DNA from 2 places in the Thalassotalea sediminis genome. Region 2 is predicted to be linked to the other one. Evidence: riboswitches for the same ligand, from Rfam matches in the RefSeq annotation. Region 2 holds a riboswitch; the other holds the start of a gene.
The links. Region 2 has a riboswitch for thiamine pyrophosphate ahead of QUE09_RS16310 (TonB-dependent receptor). Riboswitches for the same ligand answer to the same signal wherever they lie in the genome.
Positions count from the first base shown of each region.

Region 1: linked by a shared signal. The riboswitch ahead of thiC (phosphomethylpyrimidine synthase ThiC) and the one ahead of QUE09_RS16310 (TonB-dependent receptor) in region 2 are both predicted to bind thiamine pyrophosphate.

Region 1 is NZ_AP027361.1:3,722,491-3,739,052, forward strand. Features, by position in the region: gene thiC (phosphomethylpyrimidine synthase ThiC) at 1-1,889, opposite strand, end outside; TPP riboswitch at 1,990-2,088, opposite strand; gene QUE09_RS16795 (M1 family metallopeptidase) at 2,246-3,919, shown strand; gene QUE09_RS16800 (tetratricopeptide repeat protein) at 3,947-4,894, shown strand; gene QUE09_RS16805 (hypothetical protein) at 4,943-5,281, opposite strand; gene QUE09_RS16810 (trypsin-like serine protease) at 5,345-6,517, opposite strand; gene QUE09_RS16815 (response regulator) at 6,792-7,175, shown strand; gene rpmG (50S ribosomal protein L33) at 7,242-7,397, opposite strand; gene rpmB (50S ribosomal protein L28) at 7,408-7,644, opposite strand; gene QUE09_RS16830 (hypothetical protein) at 7,896-8,279, opposite strand; gene QUE09_RS16835 (AAA family ATPase) at 8,266-8,934, opposite strand; gene QUE09_RS16840 (PilZ domain-containing protein) at 9,008-9,313, opposite strand; gene radC (RadC family protein) at 9,409-10,080, opposite strand; gene coaBC (bifunctional phosphopantothenoylcysteine decarboxylase/phosphopantothenate--cysteine ligase CoaBC) at 10,170-11,378, shown strand; gene slmA (nucleoid occlusion factor SlmA) at 11,442-12,026, shown strand; gene QUE09_RS16860 (aminoacyl-histidine dipeptidase) at 12,128-13,594, shown strand; gene QUE09_RS16865 (response regulator transcription factor) at 13,684-14,343, shown strand; gene QUE09_RS16870 (hybrid sensor histidine kinase/response regulator) at 14,372-16,562, opposite strand, start outside.
Region 2 is NZ_AP027361.1:3,583,980-3,600,541, forward strand. Features, by position in the region: gene QUE09_RS16280 (efflux RND transporter periplasmic adaptor subunit) at 1-935, shown strand, start outside; gene QUE09_RS16285 (efflux RND transporter permease subunit) at 938-4,012, shown strand; gene QUE09_RS16290 (substrate-binding periplasmic protein) at 4,047-4,988, opposite strand; gene QUE09_RS16295 (phosphotransferase) at 5,062-5,985, opposite strand; gene pnuC (nicotinamide riboside transporter PnuC) at 5,999-6,625, opposite strand; gene QUE09_RS16305 (hypothetical protein) at 6,625-6,891, opposite strand; gene QUE09_RS16310 (TonB-dependent receptor) at 6,916-9,012, opposite strand; TPP riboswitch at 9,077-9,183, opposite strand; gene QUE09_RS16315 (response regulator) at 9,458-10,495, shown strand; gene QUE09_RS16320 (substrate-binding periplasmic protein) at 10,497-11,297, shown strand; gene QUE09_RS16325 (PAS domain S-box protein) at 11,297-16,562, shown strand, end outside.

The sequences.
Region 1 (16,562 bases), 140 kb from region 2:
TGAGCATGCTCTAAGGCAGAAATATCCGCAGATACAGTCTCGTCCATTAACTTTATTTCAATATGCTCGTTGTTATCAGCTTCAAGTTTAGCCGCGTAATCACGCACATCTTGGGTAATTTTCATCGAACAGAATTTTGGACCACACATAGAGCAAAAATGTGCAATTTTGCCGGATTCTTGCGGCAATGTTTCATCATGATATTCACGTGCACGCTGCGGATCGAGCCCTAAGTTAAACTGATCATGCCAACGAAATTCGAAACGCGCTTTAGATAGTGCATTGTCACGAATTTGCGCACCTGGATGACCTTTCGCCAAGTCGCCAGCATGAGCAGCAATTTTGTAAGTTATTAGCCCTTCTTTTACATCTTCTTTGTTAGGCAACCCCAAATGCTCTTTCGGGGTAACATAACAAAGCATCGCACAACCGTACCAACCAATATTAGCAGCGCCGATACCTGAGGTAATATGATCATAGCCAGGCGCAATATCTGTTGTTAGAGGACCTAACGTATAAAAAGGAGCTTCTTGGCAGTGCTTGAGTTGCTCTTCCATATTGTCTTTAATCATATGAAGTGGCACATGACCAGGACCTTCTATCATCACTTGTACATCATGTTGCCAGGCTATTTTTGTTAATTCCCCTAAGGTTCTTAATTCGCTGAATTGCACTTCATCATTTGCATCAGCGATAGACCCTGGACGCAACCCATCACCAAGTGAAAAAGCAACATCATATTGCTTACAAATTTGACAAATATCTTCGAAATGCGTGTACAAAAAGTTCTCTTTATGATGCGACAAACACCATTTCGCCATGATCGAGCCACCACGCGAAACAATACCGGTTACGCGTTTCGCTGTCATTGGTACATAGCGCAATAAAACGCCAGCATGAATGGTAAAGTAGTCAACGCCTTGCTCTGCTTGTTCAATCAAGGTATCTCGAAATACTTCCCAAGTAAGATCTTCAGCAACACCATTTACTTTTTCAAGCGCTTGATAGATAGGCACCGTGCCGATAGGTACTGGTGAATTACGAATGATCCACTCGCGGGTTTCATGAATATAGCGGCCTGTTGATAAGTCCATCACCGTATCAGCCCCCCACTTAGTTGACCAAACAAGTTTCTCTACTTCTTCTTCAATCGATGAACTTACTGCTGAGTTACCGATATTGGCATTTACTTTAATCAAAAAGTTACGACCAATAATCATCGGTTCAGATTCTGGATGATTTATGTTGGCAGGAATAATCGCTCGCCCTTCTGCCACTTCTTTTCTGACAAATTCAGGGGTAATTTGCTCTGGAATTTGTGCTCCAAAAGATTGTCCTGCGTGTTGATGTTTTAATATTTCATCTTTCATTTCAGCACGCTTGGTGTTTTCTCGAATGGCAATATATTCCATTTCTGGGGTGATAATGCCTTGACGTGCATAATGCATTTGCGTGACATTTTTACCTGGCTTTGCTTTACGTACTTTGGGTAAATTATCAAAACGTATATGATCTAAACCTTCATCTGCAAGGCGCTGTTGACTATAGCCAGATGACGCTCCTTGCAAACATTCGCTGTCTTCACGTTGATTAATCCAATCAGCGCGTAGTTTAGGTAAACCAATATGTACATCCACTGATATCTCCGGATCGGTATAAACGCCAGACGTATCGTAAACACGAATAGGCTCATTTGGTTCAAAAATAGGATTTTCTTCAGTTCCTCCAACAAACGTATCACTCACCGCGATTTCTCGCATAGCTACGTTTATGTTATGGCGTTTTCCTTTTACATAGATTTTTTTTGAATTGGGATAGCTTTGTGCAGAAACGTTTTGTAAAAATGCTTCTGCTTGTTGACGACGCTCGCGTCTCGATAATGAACTCATGTGCTCTCACCTTGTAATTGCTATTACAGATTGTCGTGACTATCAGGACAATATGTTGTTTATTAAGGCGGAGTTTGGGTAGACCAAGTGAATATAAACTAGAAATATTTCGCTTGTTCCCTTCGCTGATATTAATCAGATCAGGTTCTACGGATCCCGCTTTCGCGATCTCAGCCCAATGGCACTCCGACAAGATTCATCCAATGTATTTGTTACGCTTAATACAAATATCATTTGATTTTTACCACCACAATTCTAGAGAATGTTGTTATAGCCTGCAAGTCTAATTCAAGCTAAGATAGAAGCATTCTTAAAAGTTTATACAGTATACACAGACAAGCAACGAAGATATGAGTATGAAAAAAATCTCCTTGAACACCTTAATGTTAAGTGCAGTATTAACACTTAACGCTCCCTTAGTATTGGCTGACAATTTACTTGGCACTAATGGTGAAACAACCCGTCAAGACGTGTTACGCGGCTCTATCACCCCAGAGAGACAATGGTGGGATTTAAGTCATTATCATTTATCAATCGAAGTAGACCCAAAAGTGCGCACGATTACCGGCACTAACACCATGAGCTACCGCGTCTTGGATAAAAAACAACGTTTACAAATTGAACTACAGCCACCAATGCAGCTTACTAAAGCCACACAAAATGGTGACTCATTAACAATAGAAAAAGATGGTTTTAGCTATTTTATCGAGACAATTAGTGAGCAACCGATAGGCAGTGAACAAGCAATTGTACTGCACTTTTCTGGCCAGCCAAAAACTGCAGTACGAGCTCCTTGGGATGGTGGAATTACGTGGTCAAAAGACAGCAATGGCGTGGATTTTATCGCCTCAAGCAATCAAGGTATTGGCGCAAGTATTTGGTGGCCAAATAAAGACCATGGTTACGATGAACCTGATCGTGGTATTAAAATGAGTGTTGAAGTGCCAGAGCATTTAGTCGATGTTTCAAATGGTCGCCTGTTAGCGATAGATCACAACAAAGAAAAACAAACCAAAACATATCACTGGCAAGTCGTTAACCCAATTAACAACTATGGCGTGAATATTAATATTGGCGACTATGTGCATTTTGGCGAAAAATATCAAGGTGAAAAAGGCCAGCTTGATATGGATTATTGGGTACTACGTGAAAATCTAGATAAAGCGAAGAAACAATTTAAAGATGCTAAACGTACTATCGAAGCATTAGAACATTGGTTTGGCCCATACCCTTTTTATGAAGATAGTTACAAGCTTGTAGAAGCGCCATATTTAGGCATGGAACATCAAAGTTCAGTGACCTATGGCAACGGTTATCAAAATGGCTATTTAGGTCGTGATCGCAGCTTAACAGGTGAAGGTTTACGCTTTGATTTTATCATTGTTCACGAAACTGGCCATGAATGGTTTGCCAATAGTATCACCAGCAAAGATATTGCTGATATGTGGATCCATGAGAGTTTTACTAATTATTCAGAAAGCTTATTTTTGGAATATCACTATGGTAAAGAATCAGCCTTCAAGTATACGCTTGGTCAGCGTATAAACATACAAAACCAAAAACCGATCATTGGCGAATATAACGTCCATAGTGAAGGTTCGAGCGATATGTATGATAAGGGTGGCAACATGCTGCACACAATACGTCAACTAGTAGATAATGATGAATTATGGCGAGAAACACTGCGTGGACTAGGTAAAACTTTTTATCATAAAACGGTGACAACGCAGCAAATTGAACAATACATCGAAAATAAAACAGGTAAATCACTCGCCAACGTATTTGATCAATATTTGCGTGACAATAGAGTACCTACCTTAGAATATTTCTTAAAAGATGACCAATTACGCGTTCGCTGGAGCAATGTTAAAGCTGGTTTTAATATGCCAGTAAAAGTAAAAATAAACGAAAAAGTACAATGGCTTACGCCAACAACGACATGGACAAATGTACAAATAAGTAGTAAAAATCCAACTTTTGTTGTTGATAAAAACTTTTACATCAATACTATGAGTATACTAGGTAGTTAAACGGCTGTATGAAAAATGGGGCAACGATTGTTAAAAACGTTAGTTTTGCTTTGGGCAGGGCTAACTCTTTGCATATTCAAAGCAGTCGTTGCTCATCCTTTACCATATACAACTTCAGACACTGTTAAAAAAAACTCTATCGAGAATATTTGTCTGACTTCTCCTGTCGATTGCTTATCGCATGTTGAACTCGAATTATCAAAATATAGTCAAAGTAATTTAGTTAAATACGACTTATTGCAATATCGCTTTGTTGCACTTTTCAATTTACAACGTAATAAGGAATTAAGGGAAGAAACATCGAAATGGATAGACCAACAAAGCCTGCCCATACCCTTTAAAATTACTGTTTATATTTATCATGCGAAATCACTTCGTGCTTTTGAAGAACAAGAAAAAATACGAACATACGTCGATAAAGCCATGACATTACTTAAGCAGATGAATGAGGTTTTTTATTCGCCTATGCGCTTAGTAGAATTAGCTAATTTACAAATGCAATATGGCGACAAAAATCAGGCTTATCTACTTTTATCTGACTTAGCCAAAAAATATAAAGACAGTAAAAACGCGCTTTTTCAAATGGAATTACATGGTAATTTAGGGCATACCGCAAATAAACTAAATAAACTAAATGAAGCAGAAGCGCAATGGAAGACGACCCTTTATTGGAGTGACATACTTGGCAATAAGCAACAACAAGCGGTGGTTAGATTCAATCTTGCTGATGTCCATGAGCAATTAAAACAATTAGATAAAGCAGCTTTTTATTTCAAAAACGCGCTAACCTTTTCTGAACAAGCGCAAGATAACAATAAGGCACTACTCACTAAATTTCGTCTTGGTCAGGTATATTTTCAACAACAAAAATATTGCCAAGCATACCAATTAATCTCATCTATTGATAAAGCGCGGTTACCGATTACAAGTCAAGCCAACTATGACAAGCTCATTAACGACCTTACAGCCTGCTAGGCAATACGATCATTTCAATATCTAAATAACTACCTACTGTAAGGTGCTTTATTTTGTCGACGACTTCGATTCAACCGAGTACGAAATTTTGTAATCTTTTAGCCAATATTTAACGGGTTTACCTTTCACTAGCTTTATTGGATAGGTTAGCTTTTTAGCACGTAGTAATGCAAATTCAGAGAAAGTATTATACTGCTTAGGGTTAGCTAATTTCACTTCCAATGCTTGTCCCTGAGCATCAACAAAGACGTTTAATGCTATCTCACTTGATGATTGATGGCGATAGGTTTTAGGTTGTTTAGGTAAGTCCATGCTTCCCGCATTTTGCGCAAAAATATTCGTACTTGCTAATAACATTATTATAAATAAACTTACTTTGTTAAACACAGTACCCTCCATTAAAAAAGGCTAGCACAGTGCTAGCCTTTTCATCTTCAGTTTACTTTTCAACTATGCTTTACGACGCGCAGTAGCTAAACCTGCCAACGCTAAACCAAATAATAATATTGAATTTGGTGTTGGTACTTGTGACACTTGATAATTAATCCAGTCAGCATAAGGATTCATCAAAATGCCTCCAAAACGATCGCCATATGCACCTGGTGCAATAGGTGATGTAGGCGCACCAAAGGTATTAATACCTGCGATTTCAAGTTGACCAGTTAACGCATTAAATACAAATGATGGACCGCCAGAGTCACCACCACCAATATTTGCTTCGATACCCTCTGGTAACCAAGAGCTACAGATGTCATATACTGCACAGAAAAAGTCTAAGTCATATTCTGCGCCTGCACCACCGCCAAAGTTATCATCATTATCGGTATAAGTTCCGTCAAAATCTGCATGCCATACTTCAGCTAATCCAGAGCCGTCATCATCAAAACTGATCGCATCAACAATATTTTGACCAACAAGTTTAGAAAAGAAATCAGGTGAACCTAATGCATCATCGTAGTAGCCAGAATAACCATCACCACGAGTACCATAACCTACCATGGTAAAGAGTGAACCGTCACCACCACCTTGTGAAGACAGGTTTAAGGTATCAAAAACTTGGCCAGAGAATAGATCGTAGGTTTGTGTACCTTCAGGAATATCACGATCTAACTCAATAATAGCAACGTCATCATTTAAACATCCAGAAGTACCATCTGAACAGATATTAAAGCCGTTATAGTCTGGGTGCATATCAACATTTTGTGCTGTGATTATATCATTAGCAGTGCCATCACTATTAAAGACAACACGTACACGGTTGTCTGGGTTAGCCAAATTGATCACTTGACCTTGATCATTCTCATCAACACAATGGGCGGCACTTAATATATGGCGTTTATTTAATGCTGCACCTGTACAAATAAAGCCACCACGACTCGATTCAATAAAAATACTAACGACACCATTAAAAGGTGAAGAAGCATTATTCGGATCAGTGATACTCGCTAGGTTATCTTCGCGCGTGTTTGAATTATCACCATTGCCTGCTGCAATGTACGCTTGAGCGTTAGAATTATCGATATCTAAACCGATTAGATCTGCATTTGCTTGACCCATAAACGTAAGTGACGCTACTGAAATTGCGCCGACAAGTTGACGTGTCTTAGATTTAAAATGTGACATGTTTATTCTCTTTGTTGTTATATATTTTTAACATATTTATTACAATAAACACTAAAGCAAAAAATAAGCCACCTAAATTTTCTTTTATTTTACAAATTCTTAACTATTTATTAATTTTATACTGTAAAAAATCTTGACACATTTACACATGATTAACAAATGCCACTTTATTACTCCTCTCCTATATTCACAATCATTGCCGTCTTTGTTGGTCAGTTCAGCAACTTTGTTCTAAGCTTATTAATATTAAGTAAACAATTCGAGTAACTGTGTTATGGATGACCAACTAACATCAAGTATTCTTATCGTCGATGATAGCTCTACCAACATTCGTGTCATATGTAATCAAATTAAAGATTTAGGACATAAAATACATATCGCAAAAGACGGTATTCAAGCCCTTGAACTTTTAACTGAAATAAAACCAAGCATGATTCTAATGGACATCAGTATGCCCAATATGGATGGCTTTGAATGTTGTAAACGGATAAAACAATCAGAAAGTAGACGAGATATACCCGTATTAATCATATCCGGTTCAAACGATGAAAAAGATATGCGTCGAGCATTAAATGTTGGTGCGAGTGCTTACATGACTAAACCCATCGACCCAAAACAATTAAGAACAAATATTGACTATCATATGCCTTGGCATTGATACGGCACTTTATTTAAAACAAAAAAAACCCGGCTAGGCCGGGTTTTTTAAATTAGATAACTAAAATTACTTAATTTTAGCTTCTTTGTACATTACGTGCTTGCGAGCTTTTGGATCAAATTTTTTGATTTCCATTTTCTCAGGCATAGTCTTTTTATTCTTGTCAGTAGTATAAAAATGACCTGTGCCAGCACTTGAAACTAATCTAATTTTATCACGCATGATTTATTCCTTAGACTTTTTCGCCACGGGCACGAATATCAGTTAACACTGCATCAATGCCTTTCTTATCGATAATACGCATTCCTTTCGGAGTTAAACGTAATTTAACGAAACGATTTTCACTTTCAACCCAAAAGCGATGGGTTTGAAGGTTAGGTAAGAAACGACGACGAGTGGCGTTTCTTGCGTGAGAACGATTGTTCCCTACAACTGGTTTCTTGCCGGTTACTTGGCAAACTCTAGACATGTGAGTCACTCCAAAAATTAATTTCAGCTCGAGCTACAATTCCCCATGGCCGTCGCCTTGGGATCCTGAAAAAGGTGGCATATTATAGTGAAAGTGTTTGCTTAAATCTAGCACTTATCGACTTATTGGTGATAAATAATATTTAAACCTTTTATATCAGCAAGTTAAGAAGAAAAAAGTTAAGAATAAACATCATTTACCTAACACTATTCGCATAAAATATATACTTTATGGCGAGCAAACAAACTAATTTAGTCTACATTAGAGGCTAAAAGCTTCGTTAATTTTTTTTGTTGCTCGTCACTACATAGCTCATTAATTAAAATACGTATGATGTGCGATTTGGCCAGATTAGTATCTTTAGATAAAGCCTGCAATTGATTTATCGCATCTTCACTCAAGGTAAAAGTAGCATGCCTAAAAGGCTTTCTTTGTTTCTTTTCAACTTTATCTAACTGCGTAGCGGCAGCCAACGCCTCTTCTAAATTTGCAGGGCGATTAATACCTTCACTTACTAACGTTGGACGACCTTTCGCGTAATTTTCAGCATCCGCAATAAAGTCATCAACGGTAAAGTTCTTCTTCTTTTTATTACTATCGCCGTCCTTGGTTTTTTTTAAATCAGTTAAACTCATGCGAGTTATCCGGTTTCATAGCGATTAATTCTTCAGCAATTGCAATTATTTCGGCAGCAGCTTTACCTTCACTATCAATTTCAAGTACTGATGAGCCACTTTCTTCACTATCATCGTATATATTGCGATTATAGGTCACTGAATTTAACACATTTATACCGTATGAACTACAAACATCTTTTGCTTCAAGAATACGGTTTGCTTGCGTAGGCAATGCTGGACACTGTGTAACCACAAACGATGCTAACATTTTAGGGTTGACCATTTTACAAGTACTCAACATATCTTCCATATGTGGTACTGTTTTAAGATCGCGTCGTTTTGGTCTTAATGGAATAATAACATGATCAGCAACTGACATAGCCGCACGAAGTGCAAGGTTGTCTTGCCCACCACAATCAACAATCACGTAATCGTAATGTTGATTCAAACTCAATAAGTCATTTCGGATCTTACCGTACAATTGAATACAATTTATAGCGGGTAATGAAGGGTCCGTATTTCGAGCCTGAATCCAATCAGAAGTAGTGCGTTGTGGGTCACAGTCAACCATTAACACTATACCCTTTTTAATCTTGGCAAAATAAACTGCGAGGTTTTGGGCTAAACAACTTTTGCCACTGCCACCTTTTTCACCACCAACTAAAATCATCATATTGCTGATTCCCTCTAATACTACTATTTATGCGAAGACTATTAAGTATAGACCAAAACTTAATCCCAAGCGTTTAGTTATCAAGTCTTAGTGCTATTTCATACCAACCAGTATCTTGTTTTAGACATCTGACAACTTGACCAGTCAAAGACTGACTCTGCGGGGCGGCCGCTTTAAAGATAACGGTTGCTTTTACATTCAACGGAATTGCTTGATCGCAATCGAGTTTTAATCCACCTTTCGAAAAGTCAAGGCATGCAATAGTTTTGTTAAATTCTTGTCCCGTATCATCTTGCCATTGAATATTGACGAGTTCTTTTTCCATATCCAATCTAAACGACCTTCGTCGCTCAATACGTGCATCATCTTGTTCTGTCATATGCATGCCCTACCTTTTTACATCAGATACTTTAAAATTACCGCTCATTTCGCAGCTATGCAAGAAAATCAGCCACTTTTTAATCAATTACCCGATTAAAGTAGCCCATGTTCAGCAAACGAGTAGCATTGATGCCCAGCGATAATCATATGATCAAGCACGTTGATATCGACCAAAAGTAAGGCGTCAGATAATGTTTGCGTAATCTGCTTGTCAGCTAAACTTGCTTCAGCAACGCCTGATGGATGGTTATGGGCTAAAATAACGGCACTCGCATGTTGACGAATAGCCACTTCAACGACAATCCTTGGATAAACAGCTGCTGCATTCAATGTACCGTAGAACAACTTTTCAAAGTGAATAACCTGATGTTGGCTGTCCAGCAATAAAACAGCAAATACTTCTCTAAACTCGTGGCGTAACTGAGCAATTAAAAAGTTTTTACTCGCCTGTGAACTTGTTAATGTTTCTCCTCGCACAAGCTCTTCCGCTAAACAACGTTTCACCATTTCTAAGCACGCTTGTAATTGAACGTATTTTGCATTCCCTAATCCTTTTATTTGGCAAAGTTCTTCTTGAGACGCGTTAAAAATGCCAGAAAGGCTACCGAAGGTCTTTAAAAGTTGACGTGACAGGTCAACAACATTTATTCCTTGCACACCGGTACGAATAAAAATAGCCAGTAGTTCTGCATCAGATAACGACTGTGAACCCAAAGACAATAGTTTTTCCCTTGGCTGTTCCATTATTGGCCAATCCTTCAACATAGCAGCATCCTTTGCTTAGCAATTTTCAATAGTGTGGTTTAGTGATATTCTAATACGCTACCGATCAAAAATAGTCTGACTTAGTAGATATGCAACAACTTGTAGATAAAAATATTGTTCTTGGTATCACAGGAGGCATTGCAGCCTACAAAACACCTGAACTTGTAAGACGGCTTAAAGAGCGCGGTGCAAATGTGCGCGTTGTAATGACAGAAAGCGCTAAGGCATTCATAACACCACTTACGCTACAAGCCGTTTCAGGTAATTCAGTATCAGATAGTTTATTAGACACTGATGCAGAACTTGCCATGGGTCACATCGAACTCGCAAAGTGGGCCGACTTATTATTGATCGCTCCTACAAGTGCAAATACTATCGCTCGAATAGCCCATGGTATTGCCGATGATTTACTCGGCACCTTGATATTAGCGACAGATGCGCCTGTTGCACTTGCGCCAGCAATGAACCAACAAATGTGGCATGCTAAAGCAACACAAGATAATGTAAAAACATTATTAACACGTGACACATTAATATGGGGACCTGGCAGCGGTGAGCAAGCCTGTGGTGATATTGGTCTTGGCCGCATGATTGAAGTAGATGACATTGTTATGCAGGTATGCCAACATTTTTCTCCTGCAACACTTTCAGGACAGCATTGGGTCATTACTGCTGGGCCAACAAGAGAAGCAATCGATCCTGTCCGTTACATTTCAAACCATAGCTCCGGCAAAATGGGCTATGCTATAGCTCAATCAGCAATCAATGCTGGCGCTCAAGTAACGCTTATTTCAGGCCCAGTAAACCTGCCGCCGATCGCTGGTTGCAATATACGCTATGTTGAAAGCGCTCAAGACATGTATCAACAAGCGGTTAAACATAGCGATGCGGCAACAGTTTTTGTATCTTGTGCTGCCGTAGCCGATTATCGCGTCGCTGAGATTGCTCAACAGAAACTAAAAAAAACCGAGCAAAATGATAATTTGACATTACAGCTGGTGAAAAACCCCGATATAGTGGCCAGTATTGCTAACATGGCACAAAAGCCCTTTGTTGTTGGTTTCGCTGCCGAAACGCAAGATGTAGCACAATATGCCAAAGATAAACTTACACGAAAAAATTTAGATCTTATCGCGGCAAATGATGTCAGCCAGCAAGGGCAGGGGTTTAATAGTAATGACAATGCGCTCACGGTGTTTACTCATCATGAAACAATTGATATTCCGCTTGCCAACAAGCAATCCGTTGCAGATAAATTAGTCGCTATCATTAAGCGCCAACTAGATGAAAATATTTGAGTTTATCGGTACAATCTTGAGATAAACATATTCGTTAACCATAAAAATCAGAGAAGAATCAATATGTCGGGTTCCGCCAAACCTAATCGTAAACAGCAAATATTAGAATGCTTAGCGTTAATGTTGCAAACAAGTCCAGGGCAACGTATTACTACCGCAAAACTTGCAGAGCAAGTGGGTGTATCAGAAGCGGCGCTTTATCGACATTTTCCATCAAAAGCTAGAATGTTTGAAGGTCTAATTGAATTTATCGAAGAGTCTATTTTTTCTCGTGTAAACTTAATTTTAACTGACCACAAAGAAGCACTAGTAAGATGTCATCATATTTTACACGTATTACTCATTTTTGCAGAGCGTAATCCAGGTATGTGTCGCATCTTATCGGGTGATGCGTTAATGGGTGAAAATGAGCGATTAAGAGCGAGAGTTAATCAGTTCTTTGAAAAGTTAGAATCTCAATTCAAACAAGTACTACGAGAACGAAAACTCCGAGAAGGTAAAGGCTTTGAGATTCCAGAACTCGCCTTAGCCAATATACTGGTCGCTTTCGCTGAAGGTAAAATTTGCCAATACGTACGCACCGGCTTTGATAAAAAACCCAGTGAGAGCTTTAATGATCAATGGCTCTTTTTAATGGCAAGCAAATAATATTGCACCATAAAGAATAAAAAGCACTGACTTGTCGGTGCTTCTTTGTATATATACTTATAAAAATTTTTCTAACGCATCATCAAATAGGAATATAAATCGTGAGTCAATTAGCAGCGCTCGCCCCTACAACTCTGTGGCAGTTATTCGAGCAACTATGCCGAATACCTCGTCCATCGAAACATGAGCAAAAAGTATCACAGTGGATACAACAATGGGCATTAAGTAAACAGTTAACCGTCAGTGAAGACGAGGTCGGTAACTTATTAATTAGCAAACCCGCTACGCTAGGCATGGAAAACAAAAAAGGCGTTATTCTGCAAGCCCATATGGATATGGTCCCCCAGAAAAATAACGACAAAGAGCATGACTTTCTAAACGATCCAATTGAAGCATACGTTGATGGAGACTGGGTTACGGCTAATGGCACCACACTAGGTGCTGATAATGGCATTGGTTTAGTTTCGGCACTTGCTGTTTTAGCCAGTGATGACCTTGCACACGGCCCATTAGAAGTTTTAATCACCATTGATGAAGAAGCAGGCATGACTGGCGCTTTTGGCTTAAAAGCTAATTGGTTACAGGGCGATATCTTGATTAATACTGACTCTGAACAAGAGGGTGAAGTATATATGGGCTGTGCTGGTGGTATTGATGGCACCGCTAAATTTTCGTTAGATTTTGAGCCAGTTAAAAATAATACAACGGCATTTAACTTATCAATATCAGGCCTTAAAGGTGGTCATTCTGGCGTTGATATACATACAGGGCGTGCCAATGCGTGCAAATTATTAGTAAGATTTTTACTAATTGCCGCAGAACGTTACAACATACAGTTAACCGAGCTTAATGGCGGTAGTCTGCGTAACGCTATTCCACGAGAAGCTGAGGCGAGTTTTGTCATAGAAAATCAGTATATCGAAGCGTTGAAACAAGGCTTAGCAGATTATTTATCAGCAATTCGTTTTAATTTAAAAGCCATCGAAACTGATATCGACATGTTGCTGATCTCACCAGAAGAGTTTGACCAATGTTGGACGAAACAATGCCAGTCACAGATACTAAATGCCATTAATGGATGCCCCAATGGTGTGATCAGAATGAGTGATGATATCGAAGGTATTGTTGAATCATCACTTAATTTCGGGGTAATGAGAACAAAAGGCCAACGCTTTGAGTGTATGACCCTTATTCGAAGCCTGCACGATGATGGCAGAGCAGACGTAGAATCAATGGTACGTTCAGTTTTTCAACTCGCGGGCGCCACCATCTCATTTGATGGCGCTTATCCTGGTTGGAAACCTAATACTGAGTCACCTATTATGGCAACTGTACGAGATACCTATCTTGAGCTATTTGGTGCATTACCTGAGGTTATGGTCATTCACGCAGGATTAGAGTGTGGTTTATTTAAATCTGCTTACCCTGACTGGGATATGGTTTCAATTGGGCCAACGATTAAATTTCCTCATTCTCCTGACGAAAAAGTGCACATTGCTTCAGTAGAAAAGTATTGGCAATTATTAGTTGAAGTGCTGAAAAAAATACCTGAAAAAAAAGCTGTTTAGTGATAAAAATCGGTTAGACTTGTGTCTAATAAGCTTTTTTATAAGATACCTTTATACTTCTTTTGGGGAATAATTTTGGAATACATAATATGATCCAGCCACAACAAATTATAATAGCTGATGATCACCCATTATTTCGACAGGCTTTATTAGACACATTAAAAGTACAGCTGACGCAAACACAGTGGGTAGAAGCTCAAACAATAGAAGAGTTAGAGCAGCAACTTCAAGCAAATCAAGAAGCAGATATGCTACTACTTGATTTAAATATACCTGGCGCACATGGGTTTAACACTTTAATTCATGTCAGAAACCATTACCCGCAAATACCGGTAGTGGTTGTCTCTGCTCATGAAGATCAAGATACCATTGGTAAAGCAATGAAATATGGTGCCGCTGGCTTTGTGCCCAAATCGACTCCTGTTAATACTATTTTTGCCGCCATCCAAAAGGTGTTAATGGGAGATATATGGTTACCAGAATCTTTTGTGCCGTGCGATAACACCGAGCAAAATACAGATATCGCCAAATGTGTCGCCAGTTTAACGCAGCAGCAATATCGAATTTTGATGATGTTTGCTCAAGGCATGTTAAATAAACAAATTGCTTATGATTTAAATGTTTCTGAAGCAACAATTAAAGCGCATGCAACTGCAATATTTAGAAAACTAAATGTTCGAAACCGCACCCAAGCGGTGATTGCTATTAGCCAATTAGAGCTTACTGAACAAAATTTCACTGAAGATTAATGACTGTCGATGGCTCATTCACCTTAGCTTAAGTGAGATATTTGTCCTGTAATCGTTTCGATAACATCGCACTCATCATTGCTCTTAATGCCGCGGGTTTAACAAGTTTTCGCATATACCCTACATCAGCCGCTTGCGTTTTTTCTTCGATGTCTTCGTCTGTAGTGGCCGTAATCAATATCGCGGGTATATAATGCGTTGATTGCTCTCGCATAACATGAATTAACTCAAGACCATTTTGATCGTTGTCTAATTGGTAATCCACCAAAAGTATTTCTACTTCATTACAATGTTCTGAAAATAATGCTTTCGCCTGTTCAAATGTTTCAGCCGCAAGAACGTTACATTGCCATGCTGTTAATAACTCCACCATACCACTTAACACATCAGGATCATTATCAATGCACATAACGGTAATATCACTAAAGCCAACACTCATTTGCGGTTTTTCAATCACGGGCTGAAAGTTCTTATCTGCTTTCTCTAACGCCACTGAAAAGCTACAACCTTCAGATAATTTGGATGTTAACCCAAGCTGGTGTCCTAAAATATTGGCCAAACTTTGTGTAATGTTTAGCCCTAAACCCAATCCTCTGCTGCCAGACGCCTGGGGCGTATTTAACTGAGTAAACTGTTCAAAAACCAAGTGTTGTTTATCTTCTGGTATCCCTGGGCCATTATCAACCACTTGAATAACAACTTGATCGTCTCGACATCTTGCTCCTAGTAACACTTTACCAGGACTTGCATACCGAAAAGCATTACCAACTAAATTTTGAAGAATACGTCGTAACATATGCTTATCCGACTTTACCCATAGTGACGTCGAAGAAACCTTAAATTGCACAGATAAATCTTGTGCTGACGCGGAAAATTCTTGGCTCAAATCACTAAATAGCGTTTGCAGCGGAAACGCTTCAATGTGCGCTTTAATGTTTCCACTTTCAATACGTGCAATTTCACTCAAGTCAGACAGTAAATCGTTAGCTACTTTCAGAGAGTGATCGATATTTGTAACTTGTCTTCGCTGTATGTCATTTAAATTATCCTGACTTGCCAACGCCGATGTAAACAACCGTGCCGCTTCTAGCGGTTGCATTAAGTCGTGGCTACACGCCTTTAAATAAAGACTTTTTTTAATATGTGCCTGTTCCGCTTTTTCACGTGCTGCCTCTAAAGCTTCATTCGCTTGTTCAAGTTTTTGTGTTCTCTCTTGTACAATTTCCTCTAAATCAAAATTTTCCGCTTTTAACATTTGCTCGGCATGCCGATACGCGGTGATGTCAGAAAACATCATAACAAAACCACCATCAGGCAAAGGGTTTCCTTCGATTCTAATAACTTGTCCGTTGTCATGCTCTCGTTCTGAACTATGCGGGCTACCTGAACGCAAATATTCAATACGCTTACGCACTTGTTCTTCAACATCTCCTGCGCCAATTAAGCCGCGAGCAATGTTGTATCGAATCAGCTTTTCTATTTTTACCCCAGCATAAATCAGATCCTTGGGATACTTAAAAATATCAAGATATTTTTTATTCCATGCAACGAGTTTCAGTTTACTGTCAACAATAGAAATACCTTCACTGGCATTTTCAATAGCACTTTGGAGCAAATTTTGGATTTGCTGTTGCTTTTGATTTGAAGCGTCCTCAACTAACACCGCCAGTTCATCTAAAGCGATATCTCGCCCATCTAAGGCTGAAGATATAACGAGTTGTGCCGATGACGACCCCATGACACTCGCAAGCGTACTTTCAGTATGTTGCAACAACAATTGATTGTAGCTTGCAAGACCTAATGAACGCTTATCGTACTGTTGATGAAACTGGGCAAAACTATCAACCGCTTTTTGTATGCCAACAAAACGAGAAACTAATAACTCTAGTTCATGGCTATCAATTTTACGGCTTTTACGTGCCGTTGCTTGTGTGCCCGGTGACTGCCACTCAAGAAATACCGAGGCTTGTACTCGTTCCTGAACGCTTTGTCTGCTAATTTTGGATAACGCCCACATCACAAATACGTTAACACCTAAGCTGAGTAAGTTGGCAGTACTAGCAGGCGGTAACCAACCATCGCTAAACGGTTGTTGATAAAAACCAAATTGCGGTAAAAAGTTTAACAATAACCAAAGTAAGAAACCGACTAAAATGCCACCATAAACCCCTGTTAAACTTGCTCGTCGCCAATAAAATGCGGCAATTAACGCTGGTGTT
Region 2 (16,562 bases):
TTGTCAGCCGCAATAACTCAGAAATTGCTGCCAATGTTTCTGGCCGGCTGTTGCAACTTGCTGACTTAGGCGTAGAAGTAAAGCAAGGAGACATCATTGCCCAGCTTGATGACAAACCATTAAAGCTTCAATTACAAGAATTAACGGCCAATGTCGAAAATGCTAAGGCAGCATTGGCATTTGAGAAAGCAGAAGTTAGAAGAAAGCAAGCCCTGGTAAAACAGAAGCTAATTGCTCAACAGTTGTTGGAAGAAACAACGGCTAATTACAATAAAGCAAAAGCCTATTTAGCGGCAGAGCAAGCAAGGCTCGCGCAAACTGAACAAGACTTAGCCTATACTAAACTTCGCGCACCATTCGATGGTATTGTTGCCAAAAGGCTTCGTAATCAAGGTGAATTCGTTAATAACGGCAATGCGATTATTCGATTGGTCGAGACAGCCAATGTTGAAGCGTCATTATTCGCCCCGCTAACGGCCTACCGCTTTTTAAAGCAAAGTACTGATCTCGCAATAAAATCACCATTAGGTGAAGGCGTTGCCCCGATAAAATCGATAATTCCAGTTGCAGATTCACGCTCCCATTTAATGGAAGTGCGTTTAGATATGAGGAACTTAGATTGGCCAATAGGACTGGATATCAAAGCAGCGGTTGCAACGGGGGCAAGTAAAGAAACATTAGCCGTACCAAGAGATTCGTTAGTACTTAGACGAAATCAAACCTCTATTTTTATTGTCGACGACACCAATACAGCACAACAAGTCAATGTAGAAATTGGTATTAGCCAGCATGAACTATTAGAGGTTATTGGCGATATCAACGAAGGTGATTTAGTGGTAATACGTGGTGCAGAGCGTTTGCAACCTGGGCAGGCAGTAAACATTAAGAAAAATAATCATGCGCTAGTATCTGGCAACGTAGCAGCGGAGAAGTAGTCATGACTTTAACGTCCGCCTCACTTAAAAACCCTACCGCTGTCGTTGTAGCTGTTTTACTGATTGCGCTTTTTGGTGCAATCAGTTTATTTAAACTTCCCATTCAACTAACACCTGAAATTAGCCAGCCGCAAATAGTCATTTCTACAAGTTGGCGAGCTGCTGCTCCTGAAGAAATTGAAGCAGAGATTATTGAACGCCAGGAAGATGTATTAAAAGGTTTGCAAGGCTTAGAATTGCTAGAATCGAGTTCTAATCAAAGCCAAGGTTCAATAACACTCAGGTATAAAACCGGTGTTAATCTAGAACGCGCATTGATTGACGTTATGAATGCGTTGAACCAAGTACCGTTCTACCCACCAGATGCCAATGAACCGACAATTGCTGTAGGTGGCGCGAGTACATTCGAGGCGATTGCTTGGTTTGCTTTAAAACCTACTGAAGGTAATAATCGAGACATAGTTTCATACCAAGACTACGTCGAAGAAGTTATACAAACACGCTTAGAGCGCGTTGAAGGGATATCTCAAACGAACGCTTTTGGCGGTTTACCTACTGAACTACGTATCACTTTTGATCCATATAAAGCTGCAAATCTAGGGCTTAATGTGCCAGCCGTCGCAGCAACCTTAACCGACAACAGTGACACCTCAGGTGGTTTTAATGAAGTAGGACGACGCAAGTATACCTTACGTTTTTCCGGTAAATATGGCGTTGAACAACTACAAAACATGATACTCGATTGGCGTGATGGCCAACCTATTTTGTTAAAAGATGTCGCTCATGTAGAACTCACCCTTGCTGATAGAACCGGTATTCTAACGCTTGACGGTGAACCTGCGATCGCGATGAATGCGCAAGTTGAACAAGGCGTAAACGTAATTCAAGTCATGGAAGGGCTACAGGCCGCCATGAAAGAGCTTAATGAAGGTCCATTAAAACGCGCTAATTTAGAGTTGATCCAAATGTACGATGAAACCATCTATATTGGTCGCTCAATGAGTCTAGTTAAAAACAACTTATTACTTGGTATTTTCTTAGCCGTTATCGTTTTGTGGTGGTTTTTACGTAAGTTTAGAGCAACACTCATTGTTGCTGTCTCTATTCCAATTTCACTTATTGTTACCTTAGTGATCATGTATAGTGCCGGCCGTACGCTCAATATCATTTCAATGGCAGGTTTAGCCTTTGCCGTAGGTATGGTGTTAGATGCTGCAATAGTTGTGTTAGAAAACATCGTACGTTTACGAGAAAAAGGCGAAGATCCCCATAAAGCTTCTTTAAAAGGAACCTCGCAAGTTTGGGGCGCTTTAATGTCTTCAACGGCAACGACTGTTGCCATATTCTTACCGATCGTATTTTTAGAAGAAGTGTCGGGACAGTTATTTGCTGATTTGGCTATTACCATTGCGGTAGCCATCGTCGCCTCTTTACTTATCGCCGTTACTGTATTACCAACGGCGGCACGTAGATTATTAAAAGAAGTAAACAACGAAGATCCACATGAACATTGGTGGCACAACATCACCCAGAAAATCATGAGCATTACTTCTACGCCACAAAAGCGCTATGCATGGGTATTCGGGCTAATGTTGTTTTCTTTTGCTGGCAGTTACTTTTTATTTCCAAAAGTAGATTATCTACCAAAAGGGAATCAAAACTCCTTCAATGCTTTTTTACTCCCGCCTCCTGGGCAAAGTTACCCTGCTGCGCGTGTAGAAATGAGCGATGAAATTAACCGCCGATTAATGCCTTATTTAACCGGTGAAAAAGAACCTAGAATCGAACACTCTTGGCTAGGGTTCTTTGGCAACTTTGGCTTCATGGGTGGACGCGCAGCAGACGCTGACACAATTAAAGACATCATTAATGTCATAAACGGTGAAGTACTCGCAGGCTTTCCAGATACCATAGCTTTTGCGTCACAAGAGGAGCTGTTTGGCAATTTAGGTGGTGGTCGACGCATCGATATCGACATTCAAGGTAACGACGTTGATCAATTGTTAATGGCAGCACGAATAGGTTTCGGCGCAGTTAGCCAGGCATTGCAAGGTGCACAAGTGCAGCCATCTCCAGGGCTATCACTTGCCGAACCCGAATTACGCATGATACCTAATGAACGACGTGTTGCCGAAGCCGGATGGACCCGACAACAGGTTGCCTCCATTTCTCGTGCGTTAGGCACTGGACTTTACGTTGGCGACTACTTTAATGGTCAAAAACGGCTTGATGTTTTTTTACGCTCTACTGACTGGGAATCGCCAGAAGAGCTCGCGGCAATTCCATTATACACGCCAGAAGCAGGCATTCAGCCGGTAGGTGAGTTGGTTGATATTGTTCGTACTGCAGGCCCAAGTTCAATAAGACGTGTAGATAGAAAGCGTACAATAACCTTACAAGTAACACCGCCAGATAACATTAGTCTTGAAGAAGCAATCGCCTTAATTAAGGAAAACGCTGAACCAGCAATCATGGCACAGTTACCTGAAAATGGTGCAGTAAGTTACCGTGGTTCTGCAGAAGCACTGACCGAAGCTTTAACCAGCATGAGTGAAAGTTTCTTATTAGCATTAGCAATACTGTACTTGTTAATGTCAGCTTTATTCCGTTCTTTTAAAGATAGCTTACTCGTGGTGTTAACCATTCCATTAGCAACCGTCGGTGGTATTGCCTTACTACAAATAACCAATATGATAATTTTTCAACCATTAGATTTATTAACCATGATTGGCTTTGTTATTTTGCTCGGGCTTGTTGTTAACAACGCGATCTTACTCGTTTATCAAACACGCATCGGTGAAAGAGAAGGATTAACACGACATGATGCCGTTCAACAAGCAGTAAGGTTACGTTTACGCCCTATTCTTATGAGCACATTGACCAGTATATGTGGCATGTTACCTCTGTTAATGATCCCAGGAGCTGGAGCAGAGCTTTATCGCGGCATTGCAGCAGTTATTGTCGGAGGGATGAGTGTAAGTACGGTATTTACGCTAATTTTCTTACCAAGCCTTTTACAAATGGGTAAAGCGAGGGAGCCGAAAGTGGCAGCTGAGTTATCCCCGGTAAGTAAGTAAATACAAACTGAATAATAGCCATTATTAGTCATTGCTAATGGCTATTATTCGATCCTGCACATTGGCTACCCTGTTCGTAAATACGGGTCATTTCACCTGATAAATCGAACGCAATAAGGGCCAAATTAATATCCGTTAATAACGGTTTCCAACCTTGGTAATTTAACGAAATAGCAAAATAAAGTGCATTATATTTAAGCACAGGTTTAAGAGGCATAAGTGTTTGATTGATAGCTTGCTTTGTTTTCTCATCGAAACCAGAATGATCAATAACGTAATTAAAAACCTTACCATCACCAATAATAAGATCGACACGGCCAGCGAGTAATAACCTTAATAATTGGGCATCATCAATCGCTTCAACAGTAGAAATTAACCCCTGATCCATCATGGCATCGAATTCGGGGGTATTCTGATATCCTCTAACCACACCAATTACTTTGCCAGTTAAAGATTCTAACCCATTGTCTAACGTAAAAGGGTCACTCTTACGTTTAAACAGTGAAATATTCCCCCCGATAAATTGATTAGACTGAACCAGTAATTCACGCCTTTTTTTATCCAAGAAAATATCAGAAGGTGCATGGTCTTCGATAAAGTATTCAGGGAATAAGATATCAATCTTACCTGTTTCAACGAGCTTTACAGCGCGAACCCAAGGATAAAAATACACTTCAACACGGTAGTCTTTCGCGGTTAATATGGCGACGGCAAGTTGTAAACTCCATCCCAAATTACAGAGCTCTCGACCTACATAGGGCGGCCAATCAAGTGTTGCAATAGTGACCGTTTGATTTCCGTTTTGATTAAAGATAAAGCCATTTAGACGTGATTCACCAATAAAATGATACGTTTTTCCGTCAAAGGTGTAGTTCACTTCTACTTTTCGATCATACTGACCTATGCCGTTGGCATTAACCACAGTACCGTGGAATACCAAAAACATTACACTGACGAAAAATGATACTTTAGTCATCTTACTACTCAAATAAACGACTCAAAAAAGCCATTAACATTAAGTATAGAGTAGGATCACTCAGTACACATGTTTATGATATTAGATAAGCATTAAGCGCTTGCTGTAAAGAGACGGGAAGGTTTGCACATTTATCAAAATACAGCAACTGTTCCTTAGCTTTGTAGCCAAGGCCAGTTGCGTGAGGAGCACATTTAGCTTTCGCAATAAACCAAAGTGCGTTGATCAAGTAACAATATGGTAAATATGCATCAACAAGATCAACATCAAGCGATCCTGCTGACAACTTTTGATACTCTTGCATAAGAACACCTTTGGCACTTTCATCAAGCAAGTTAATAGCAATACTCATGGCGATATCAAATTCAGCATCCGTTAATATCGAACATTCAAAATCAATCAGCCAAAACTGGTGTTGAGTCTCTTTAAGTACATTACTAAAGTTAGCATCTCCATGGCATACAACCGGAGATTTTTCAGATTGAAGCTTAGGTAGCTGATTAATCGTTCGTATCAGTAATTCATGTTCACTTGATAGTAAAGTCGCATTATTAAGCAAGGTGTTCAGCAGCGAGGACATATCAAAAGTTTCCAGTGAGGAACCCACAACAACCTTATGTAATGTCGCTAATAAACGTGCGGTCTGCTTAAGGCAAATGTCTTTAGATAATGTTCCTTGTTCCCAATGGGTTTGTAAAGTACCGCCTGCTACAAACCTGGAAACCAAACAATCTTGTGAACTATATAATACTTGAGGAGATAACCCTTGTTGAGCAAAAAACCGGGTCGTTGATACTTCTACTTGAGACTGTTCACTTGGGCTATTAAACCATTTCACAAAATAGTCTACTGGTGCTTGCTTATCTTCTTGGTAGGTCGTTACCTTAAAGTTATGTCCACTTAACCCTTGTTCAATGGTTTTAACTTCACAAATCTGTTCCGCAAAACAAGGAAGTTGTTTAATCTTTTTAACAATAGTTAAGTTACTTAGCTGCATAAGGAAAATATCATTAACGTGAAGATGGCAACGAGTCGTTCATAAGGTTTTTACCATCCGCTTTATAGCGTTTTAACCATTGATAGTATCCATAACTTGCCATAAAAACATACAAAACAAATAGCATCGCCGTAGGTGTTAAGTCTTTAGCAAGATATAGATAAATTGATACCGCATCAATCACGATCCAATAAAGCCAGTTTTCGAGTACTTTTTGGGCCACTAAATAGGTTGCAAACACAGAGAATACAGTTGTTGCTGCATCTATGTATGGAAAATGTGTTGGCGTGTAATTAGCCATTAACCAACCAATGGCTAGAGATACCAACGACAATAAAAACAATGCTTTAACATGCCACACTGAAGACCATTGCTGAATAACCAATGTGTCTTTATTTACAGATTGTCGCCAACACATCCAGCCATATATTGCCATACCAAAATAATAAACCTGCAGCAATCCGTCCATCCACAGGTAAACATCATAAAATATTACTGCATATATGATAGTACTCACTAATGCAGCAGGCCAACACCAAATACTTTCCCGTGCGGCTAAAACGACATACATCAATGAAGCAATAACCGCTACAATTTCCCATAAAGGTAAAGACATGTAGTATTCGAACGTTGTTTGCATTAATGCTCTGCTTCTACTTGTGAGCGATCGCCGCCAATAAACTTACAAACAAACACCGCAGAATCGACTGTTTGGTGTACATGCTTTATTTCACGCATGACGGCTTGCATAGTTAAGTCATACTCGCCAAACACTTGCGTACTCATACCATTAGTAACAACTTTCAAACCATCAACGGCACGTAATTTATGAATAAAAGCCCAGATCTCAGGTTTAAACTTTTCTTGTGCTAGCGGATATAGGCTAATTTCAATTGAAATGTTCATGCAAACTCCTCAGCTTTAGCTAGGTTAAAATTGGTAATCCAAGGTTACACCAAATACTGCAGGTTCACCGAGTTGATAATAGGCTTTAGGCGTGTAACCATCGCGTGGATCATTACCAAAATAAAAGCCACGCGTCTCATAATCTTTATCGAACATGTTACGTACCCAAATTTTTGCTTGCCAGTTAGGCTGTTGATAACTCACTGAACCATGCACTAATGCAACACTGTCTGATTGCTGATCATGGCTGTCTGAAAAGTAAAAACTGTCTTTGCCGTCAACACCCACATTTACATGCCACTGTTCACTTGGATAATAGTTCACGCCAAAACTAAACTGATAATTAGGTGCATGCGCCTGTTTTCTGCCAGTTTCGACGCTACCATCTTCGTATGAAAAACCTTGGTATTCAGTGTCAAGTAAACCAAGGCTACCATAAAGATTTACCGTATCTGCTACGTCCCAAGAAAGCTCGGTTTCAATACCGTAGTTTTTTCCTTGCGCTGCGTTCGTCCAATAACTAATAAATTCAGCACTACCATCGCTACGCTCATCGAGATGATAACTACTTATTTGAATATCATCGCGATCCATATAAAACACAGCAGTGCGTAAAAAAGCCTTATCGTTTAAAAAAGACGTTTTATAGCCAAGTTCGTAGTTCCATAAAAACTCAGGCTCAAATTTACGCAAGTGTTCAGCTAAACTACCATCGCTGTTGACGCTACCTGCTTTAAAGCCACGGTTAATAGAAGCATACGCCATTGATGCCGAATCAATTTGATAAGCAAGTACTAACTTACCACCTAAAATAGAGTCACTGGGAGAAAAAGAGACGTTATCACTATTGTCATATTGGGTTTTGCGTTGTTCAAGACGTAAACCTGAGGTCAGTGACCATTGCTCATTTAATTGGCTATCTAATTGTCCATATACCGCATAATTATCGGCGTCAAAACTTGAAGTAAAATCACCCGTTAAGTAAGTGTATTCTCGGGTTAATGCTTCTTGGTCATTCTTAGCGTAGAAACCAATAACCCAATCGGTGGTATTCTTTAAAATTTTATGATTAGTTTTCGACACAAAACGCACTTCGGCGGTAGTATTTTGACGTTCACGATAATAATAATCCGTCGAAGCATACGACCAAGGATGAATATCCGCATAACTCCAATCCTCATCAAACCCGTAAGCCAAATCAGAATCAGCATGAGTAACAATTGCTAGTATCTCCGTGTTATCGAAGCCACTGTAGGTAAATTTACTGCTTAACGCGCGTGTTTGTTGTTGATCAAAGCCTGGTTGATCAGACAAGGTTGTACGGTTATTGTCTAAAGAAAAGGCATCGTAGCCATTGTCAAAGTCTGCATATAGTAATGTTAAATCAATTTGTAAGTCTTCTGTTGCAGTAATCGCCAACTTACCACGTAAAGTTAACTCATCACGGTTATTTGTATCATCGGCGTTTAAGTATTGGTTTTCCATATAACCATCACTCATATTTTTTTCAGCAACAATTCGGTAATTAACCGAGTCTGTTGCCGGACCTGATAGCATGAAAGATGTGCCGTAGGTACCGTAATTACCAATACTTGCGCGTACGGCACCTTCAAAGCTGTCGCTTGGCGCTTTAGACGTCATATAAATAAGGCCCGCAAGTGCGTTTGCACCAAACCTAGTGCCTTGTGGTCCTCGAAAAAACTCCACTTGTTCCATGTCGAATGTTGATGAAATACTCGCAATTCCCGCAAGATCAATATCGTCTACTAAAACACCAACAGATTGATTAATCGGCTCTTTAAACTGACTACGCTCACCAATACCGCGAATTTGATAATAACGTGCGCGTTGTGAACCACTGGCGAAATTTACATTCGCCACAGCGCCAATGATATCTTCTAAGTTTTGGGCATGACGATTATCAATATCTTGGCTAGATAACACAGAAAGAGAGGCTGGTGCTTGCTGTAAATTTGTTGCGCGATAATCACCTTGTACCGTGATCACTTCAACATCATCAATTATAAGATCAGAAGAGTCGTTTGTTACGTCATCGGCAGTGTAGCCATTTGGGGCAAAGATTAGCGAGGCAATCGCAATAGATATTTGTGTTAACTTCATTTCACTCTCAACTTGGCAACGCAGGAACGAGCAATTGAGATTAACTACAAAGCGAGCAGTATAAGAATCAGCAATTAACCATCCCTACATCGGCATTATCCGCATCAGGTAATAAGGGTAATATTTCTCAGCAATGACAACATAAAATGTATTGCACCCCTTGGTTTGGCGGCGATACTACCAAGATTAAGACAAATGTACAGTAATAAATAAAAAGAAAGCGCTTACTAAGTGAGTGTACAGCAGTGAAAAATTTCGTAATACATTCTTTTTATACAGCCTTGGCAAAATTTACCAATTTTTAAAAGTCTGCTAATCTCTAAATTAGTAGGCTAATTTTTTATCAATAACAGATGGAATTTTGTTTCTAGCTATATTATTTATCAGGGAGAGGTACTAGCCCCACTCTCGCATTAATATTGACGGGAACGTATCGAGGGGAAGTATGACAGAGCACGATAAGGCAACAATATTAGTCGTAGATGATACGCCAGACAACATCTCATTACTTACGGGTATTCTAAAAAAAGATTATCGTGTCAAGGCAGCATTAAATGGAGAAACAGCATTAGGCATCGCTAATGGTACTGAGAAACCCAGCATAATATTACTCGATATAATGATGCCTGATATGGACGGTTATGAAGTGTGTAAACGCCTCAAATCAGACCCAGATACAGCTAAAATACCAGTAATATTTATTACCGCAAAATCTGATACGCATGACGAAGAGCATGGTTTCGAAATTGGCGCCGTAGATTATATCACTAAACCCATAAGCCCTCCTTTGGTGCTTGCACGCGTTAAGTCACAACTCTCACTTTATAGCCAAGCACAGCATTTAGAAAACTTAGTACAAGAACGCACTAAAGAACTCAACGATACACGTGTTGAAATTATCCGTCGTTTGGGTCGAGCAGCTGAATACAAAGATAATGAAACCGGTATGCACGTTATACGAATGAGCTGGTTCTCGCGTTATTTAGCACAAGCAATGGGCCAACCAGAAGAATGGTGTGAACTATTATACAACGCCGCGCCAATGCACGATATTGGCAAAATTGGCATTCCTGATCGGGTTTTACTAAAGCCTGGCAAACTTGATGCTGAAGAATGGGCGATCATGAAACAACACGCACAATATGGTGCAGATATTATTGGCGAACACCCTTCCCCCTTACTACAACTTGCGAAAGAAGTCGCCATCACCCATCACGAAAAATGGAACGGTACTGGCTACCCACATGGTCTTAAAGGTGAGGAAATTCCTTTATCAGGTCGTATTGTTGCTATTGCTGACGTATTTGATGCGCTTACTAGCGAACGCCCTTATAAGAAAGCATGGTCAGAAGAAAAAGCAATTCAACTACTACTGGACGAAGCCGGTGAACATTTTGATCCAAACCTAGTACCAATTTTTATTGAATGTATTGCGAAAGTAAGAGAAATCCAACAACACTATAAAGATGTAGATTGTCATTAAGATGTGGACATTTAAAAAACTATTCGCGCCGATGATTGCGCTATTATTACTGTGTATACCAATTTCTGCGTACTCTGTGGATTCAGATAGTAAAAACGTCATAAAGATTGGCTTTCCTGGTGAATTCCCTCCTTTTTATTTTATTGATGAAAACAATGTTATTCGAGGTGCATCATACGAAATTGCTCAACACCTCGCGAAAACCTTAAACTACGACATAGAGGTTCATCATTACCCCAACATGCAAAAATTACTTGAAGAAGTAAAGCATGGCAGAGTTGATATGGTCATTAATCTTACGGGAACTCCACAACGACGCAAACTCGCATTCTTTACACGCACAGCGCATGTCTATGAAACGCAAGATCTCATCGTACGAGCAGACAGCAACATTACTTACAACGGAGAATTGTCAAGCTTAAGCGATTACTATATTGGCACTATCAGTGGTTGGACTTATGGCAATGACTTTGACAGCTCACCTTATTTACAAAAAGTGTTAGTAAACGACCCAGATGAACAGCTGAGAGGCCTGCTGTCTGGAAAGTATGATATCGCTATCAACAACCAACAGTTTTTTCTATATTATGCGCAAAAATTAGGCGTAGCCAATGCGTTTAAAGTGATATCGCCGGTTGTATACAAATTGCCAGTAAATATCGCTATTTCCCACAAATACCCCGAAGCAAAAGCGTTAGTAAATGTTTTTGAACAAGCTTTACAAGAGTTTATTCAAACAGAAAAATATCAGGAAATTCTTAACTCTTATGGTTTTATATCAAAAGTAGCGGAGGTTAAGTAATGAAACACCCATTGTTTAGCCCCTATACCAAAATGGCGTTGATTACGCTTTTTGTCAGTTTAAGCTTCGTCATATTCGCCGATAATAGAACAACCAATCTTAAAGACCAAATAGAGACAACGTTAACATTAACGGCTCAAGAAAAAGCATGGTTAAGTAACAATTCAGTAGCCCGTTATAGTGGCGATCCGAACTGGAGACCATTTGAGTTTGTAGATAACGATGGTAATCAATCAGGTATGATTGCGGATTACCTTGCGCTTATAGAAACGCAATTACCCACCGATTTAGTCTACCAGCCTTCACCATCATGGTCGGAGGTATTGAAACTTGGTGAGCAGCGCAAAATCGACCTGATTTCAGCTATTAATAAAACACCTGAGCGTAGTAAGCTATATTTGTTTACCGATCCCTATTTAGTCGTACCAACCGTTGTGGTGACGCAAAAAGATGAGCAAGACTTAGAAAGTTTAGCAAATTTTGGTACTAGAACCTTGGGTGTTATTCAAGGCTATGCGAATGCTGAATGGGCACAGAAAAAATTCCCTGATGTTCACTTTGTTTATGTAAATTCTATTAGTGAAGGCGTAGAACTGGTATCAAATGGCTTATTGGATGCCATGCTTGCCAATCAACTTTCAACAATAGAAAGAATAAATTCGCTTTCACTCAACAATTTAAAAGTCAACTTTAGCACTGACTTTACCTTCGAAATGACAATAGGTGTGCGTAAAGATTGGCCTGAGCTCGTTAGTATATTAAATAAAATTTTAGCAACGATAACACCCGCGCAACATAACGAAATTCGTAACAAATGGATTGATATTGAACTTGATAATCAAAGCCAAGAATCTATTCAAATTGAAGATGATATTCCAGTTTTCAGGCTAGTTGTCATTACATTAAGTATCGCGCTAATTTTACTACTGTTGGTGATGTATTTAAGCCGCACAAGTGGTGATGTTTTAACTTTCTATCAATCGGGTAGGCTTCGCGTTTTCGCAATGCTAGCAATTTCAGCGGTACTCATTGTTGTACTTACACTTGCTTGGAATTCACTGAATCGAGAACAAAGCGTTTACCAACATCGAGTTGGACAAGCATTGAATACGGTACTTGATGCAACTCATGATTCTGTCAATTATTGGATTGCAGGACGCAAGCAATTATTAACCATTATTGCCAATGAATCTGGCTTAAATACCTTAATGGCAAAAACTCAACAAACAACGAGCGCACAACCAAAAAATCAAAAGAAAAGCCTAGAAAACCTGCTCGGAGAAAACGACTTAAACAACGAAGACTGGCAATTACATATGTTACTCGCAGACGGCACCCCTGTTTTCGAAAACACACCATCGTTAGCACACATTTTTCCATTACTTAAAACATCCATACTCAATCGTAAAACCATCTTTATTCCGCCGGTTAATGACCCAGTTACAAAAATGCCGATGTTATATTTTGCTGCACCAGTGCTCGATTACCAAGGTAAGGCTATTGCAATTATCGTCGCTGCTGTTGACCCACGAGAAACCTTTTCGCGTATTTTACATAAAGGCCGCGTTGGATCTTCAGGCGATACTTATGCAATTAATCAGCAAGGTTTAATGATCTCTGAGAGTCGCTACACACCTTCGCTCACCCATGAAAAATTATCTGCAGACAAGCAAACAAGTATTTTAAATGTAAGTGTGGCAAATAATGCTGTAGAAACCGACAGCATGCTTACACTTGCAGCAAGATCCGTTTTAGCCGGTAAGCAAGGCATTCGAACGATCGCTTACAATGACTATCAAGGAACACCAGTGTTAGGTGCTTGGCTTTGGGATGATCAGCTTGGTATTGGCATCATTACTGAAATTTCAAAATCAGAAGCACTTGAAGCCTATGATATTTCACGTAATACACTGACGTCGGTACTCGGTGTCACCTTATTCCTTTCACTAAGCTTAACGGCTATCGGTGCGTGGATTGGTGAGCGAGCCAATCGCTCATTACTTAACGCAAAAGATGAGTTAGAAGATAAAGTGCGTGAACGCACAGCTGAGCTAAGTAAAAGCCAATCGCAATTTTATCATTTAATAAAATCGGCCCCCGATCCGATGATAATTTCAGATGCAGATGGGCTTATTACACTCATAAATACCCGTGCAATTGAGCTTTTTGGCTACGAATCAGATGAAATTATTGGCCAACCTATCGAAATTTTATTGCCGCATAACCTCCGAAAAGGTCATCGTGAATACCGTAAATCCTATATTAAAGCTCCAGAATCCCGAGCAATGGGGCAAAATATGACCCTTGAAGCTTTAACAAAACATGGAGAAAGTATTCCCGTAGAGATTAGTTTAAGTCCCATCGAATCAGAGGGTAAATTGCTAGTTGCAAGTGCAATACGTGACATAACCGAACGCCGTCAAGCGCTTGAAGACTTGACCAACGCACAAAAACAAACGAAAGACTTTCTTGATAACTTACCAGCGGTTGCCTTTTTGAAGGGAATAGATGGTAAATATCTACTGGTTAACGCACTGTGGCAGGAAGTAACAGGATTAAAAGAATCTGAAGTATTGGGCAAATGCGACACTGAATTATTTGGCGCACAAACATCCGAACACTTCATTGCTCACGACAAAGAGGTTGTTGAAAATGGTGAAGTACTCGTATACGAAGATGAAGGTCAAGGCGACAAAGGTGCTGGCCGATCATATTTATGTCATAAGTTTCCAATGTATAACAGTAAAGGTGACATAGTTGGTATTGGTGGGGCAGCGATAGAGATTTCAGAATTAAAAGCAAGCCAGCAAGAACTACAAAAAAGTCAAAAACGTATTAGCAGCTTACTTGACGCAACGCCAGAGCCATTATTTGTATTAAATGAAGACGCCAATATTATAGAAACTAACGACGCAGTGAGTCGCGTGTTTGGCTACGAAAAGCAAGATGTTGTTAATAAACATATCACATTACTGATACCAGAAAGATTAAACCAACTCAGTACTAAACATTTTACGCGCTATATTCAATCCCCTAAACAAATGAATATCACAACACGAAAAGATATTGTGGCGCTCACTAAAAACGGTGATGAACTGATTGTCGAAATAAATTTAAACCCCATTGAAATAAACAATGAAATGCTGATTATTGCTGGTATTCGCGATGTCACTAGTCAACGAGCAGCGGAACAAGCAGTGCTGAATGCCAAAGCGCAAATAGAGGAAAAACAAGCGCTATTGCAATCACTGTTTGACAATATTCCTGACTTAATCTCGGCAAAAGATCTTAAAGGTCACTATATCGATGCTAATAAGGCCTACGAAAAATTCGCTGATGTGAAAAAACAGTATTTTATCGGTAAAACTGACTTTGACATCTATCCTAAAGAAGATGCCGAACGCTTCCGCAAAATGGATCAAGCGATGGTTGAAACAGGCGATATTTATCGAAGCGAAGAATGGGTTACCTACCCAGATGGACACCAAGTATTGCTAGACACCTATAAAATTCCTTTACGTGCAGCACACAACAAAATTTCAGGTATTTTAGGCATTTCTCGTGATATTACTGAAAGAAAAGAATTCGAAGAAAAATTGCAAGAATCAAAACTAGAAGCTGACGCCGCCAATCAGGCAAAATCAGATTTCCTCGCCAATATGTCACATGAAATACGTACACCGATGAATGCCGTAATAGGTATGAGCCATCTCGCCCTACAAACAGAACTCGATCGTAAACAGCGAAATTACATTGAAAAGGTACGTCGAAGTGCTGAGTCATTGCTTGGCATAATAAATGACATTCTCGACTTTTCAAAAATTGAAGCCGGTAAAATGGATATGGAAAACGTGCCATTTCGTTTAGAAGATGTCATGGATAATCTTACCAATCTTGTCGGTATTAAAGCCGAAGAAAAAGGCATTGAATTGCATTATGACATGGCAACTGACTTACCATTAGCGCTAGTTGGCGACCCACTTAGATTAGGACAAATACTGGTCAACCTAGGTAACAATGCCGTTAAATTTACCGACGAAGGTGGTGAAATTGTCGTACGGGTGCGTAAAAAACACAGCACAAATGAGCACGCCATTTTACAATTTTCAGTAAAAGATAGTGGCATTGGCATGAATGAAGCGCAACGCAATAAACTGTTTCAGCCGTTTTCTCAAGCGGATAGCTCCACTACACGAAAATATGGCGGTACAGGACTAGGCCTGACTATTTGTCGTAAACTTGCCAATATGATGGATGGCAAAATTTGGGTAGATAGCCAACCTGGTGAGGGTAGTACGTTCTGTTTTACCGTTAAAGTAGGCCTTCAAAAAGGGGAAACATCACAGCCTAAACCTGCAATTTCAGAACTAGGAACGTTACATGTGTTAATCGTTGACGATAATGCGTCTGCACGTGATATTTTTTCTAACATGCTCACGCAATTTGGCTTTAGAGTTGATCAAGCGGCTACAGGCCAACAGGCCTTAAACGCCTTAAAAGCCGCAGATAATAGTGACCCTTATCAACTCGTGCTAGTAGATTGGAAAATGCACGAAATGGACGGTGTGGAGGTTGCACAGCATATTTTACAATCCGTAGAACTAAAAAACGTACCATCAATCATTATGGCTACCGCATACGGTAAAGATGAAGCAGCAAATGCGGCAGATGGCTTGTCGATCAGTGGTTTTCTAACCAAACCCGTGACCCCTTCAAGTATGCTTGATTGCATACTCATGGCAATGGGTAAAGAAGTAACCAAGATAAAACATATAGATACCTCAGAAGAGCTAGCGAAAAAAGCAATAGAAAAGCTAGAAGGTACACGAGTGTTACTTGTAGAAGACAATGAAATAAACCAAGAACTAGCGATAGAACTGCTAACACTGAACAATATAAACGTGGCCTTAGCGGTTAATGGCAAAGAAGCCATTGAAAAAATTCAACAAGAAGAGTTTGATTTGGTACTAATGGATTGCCAAATGCCGGTTATGGATGGCTACGCTGCCACTAAGGCACTGCGTAAAATGGAACAATTTAAGTCGCTACCTATTATCGCAATGACGGCTAATGCTATGGTTGGCGACAAGGAAAAAGTGCTTGATGCTGGCATGAACGACCACATCGCTAAACCTATTAACGTTAATGATATGTTTATTGTTATGTCTAAATATATCACTGGCGATGTAACAACGACAAACGCTACAGATATACCAACGGCACAGGATGATACTTTTATACCGCAACTACCAGGTATTGACCAGG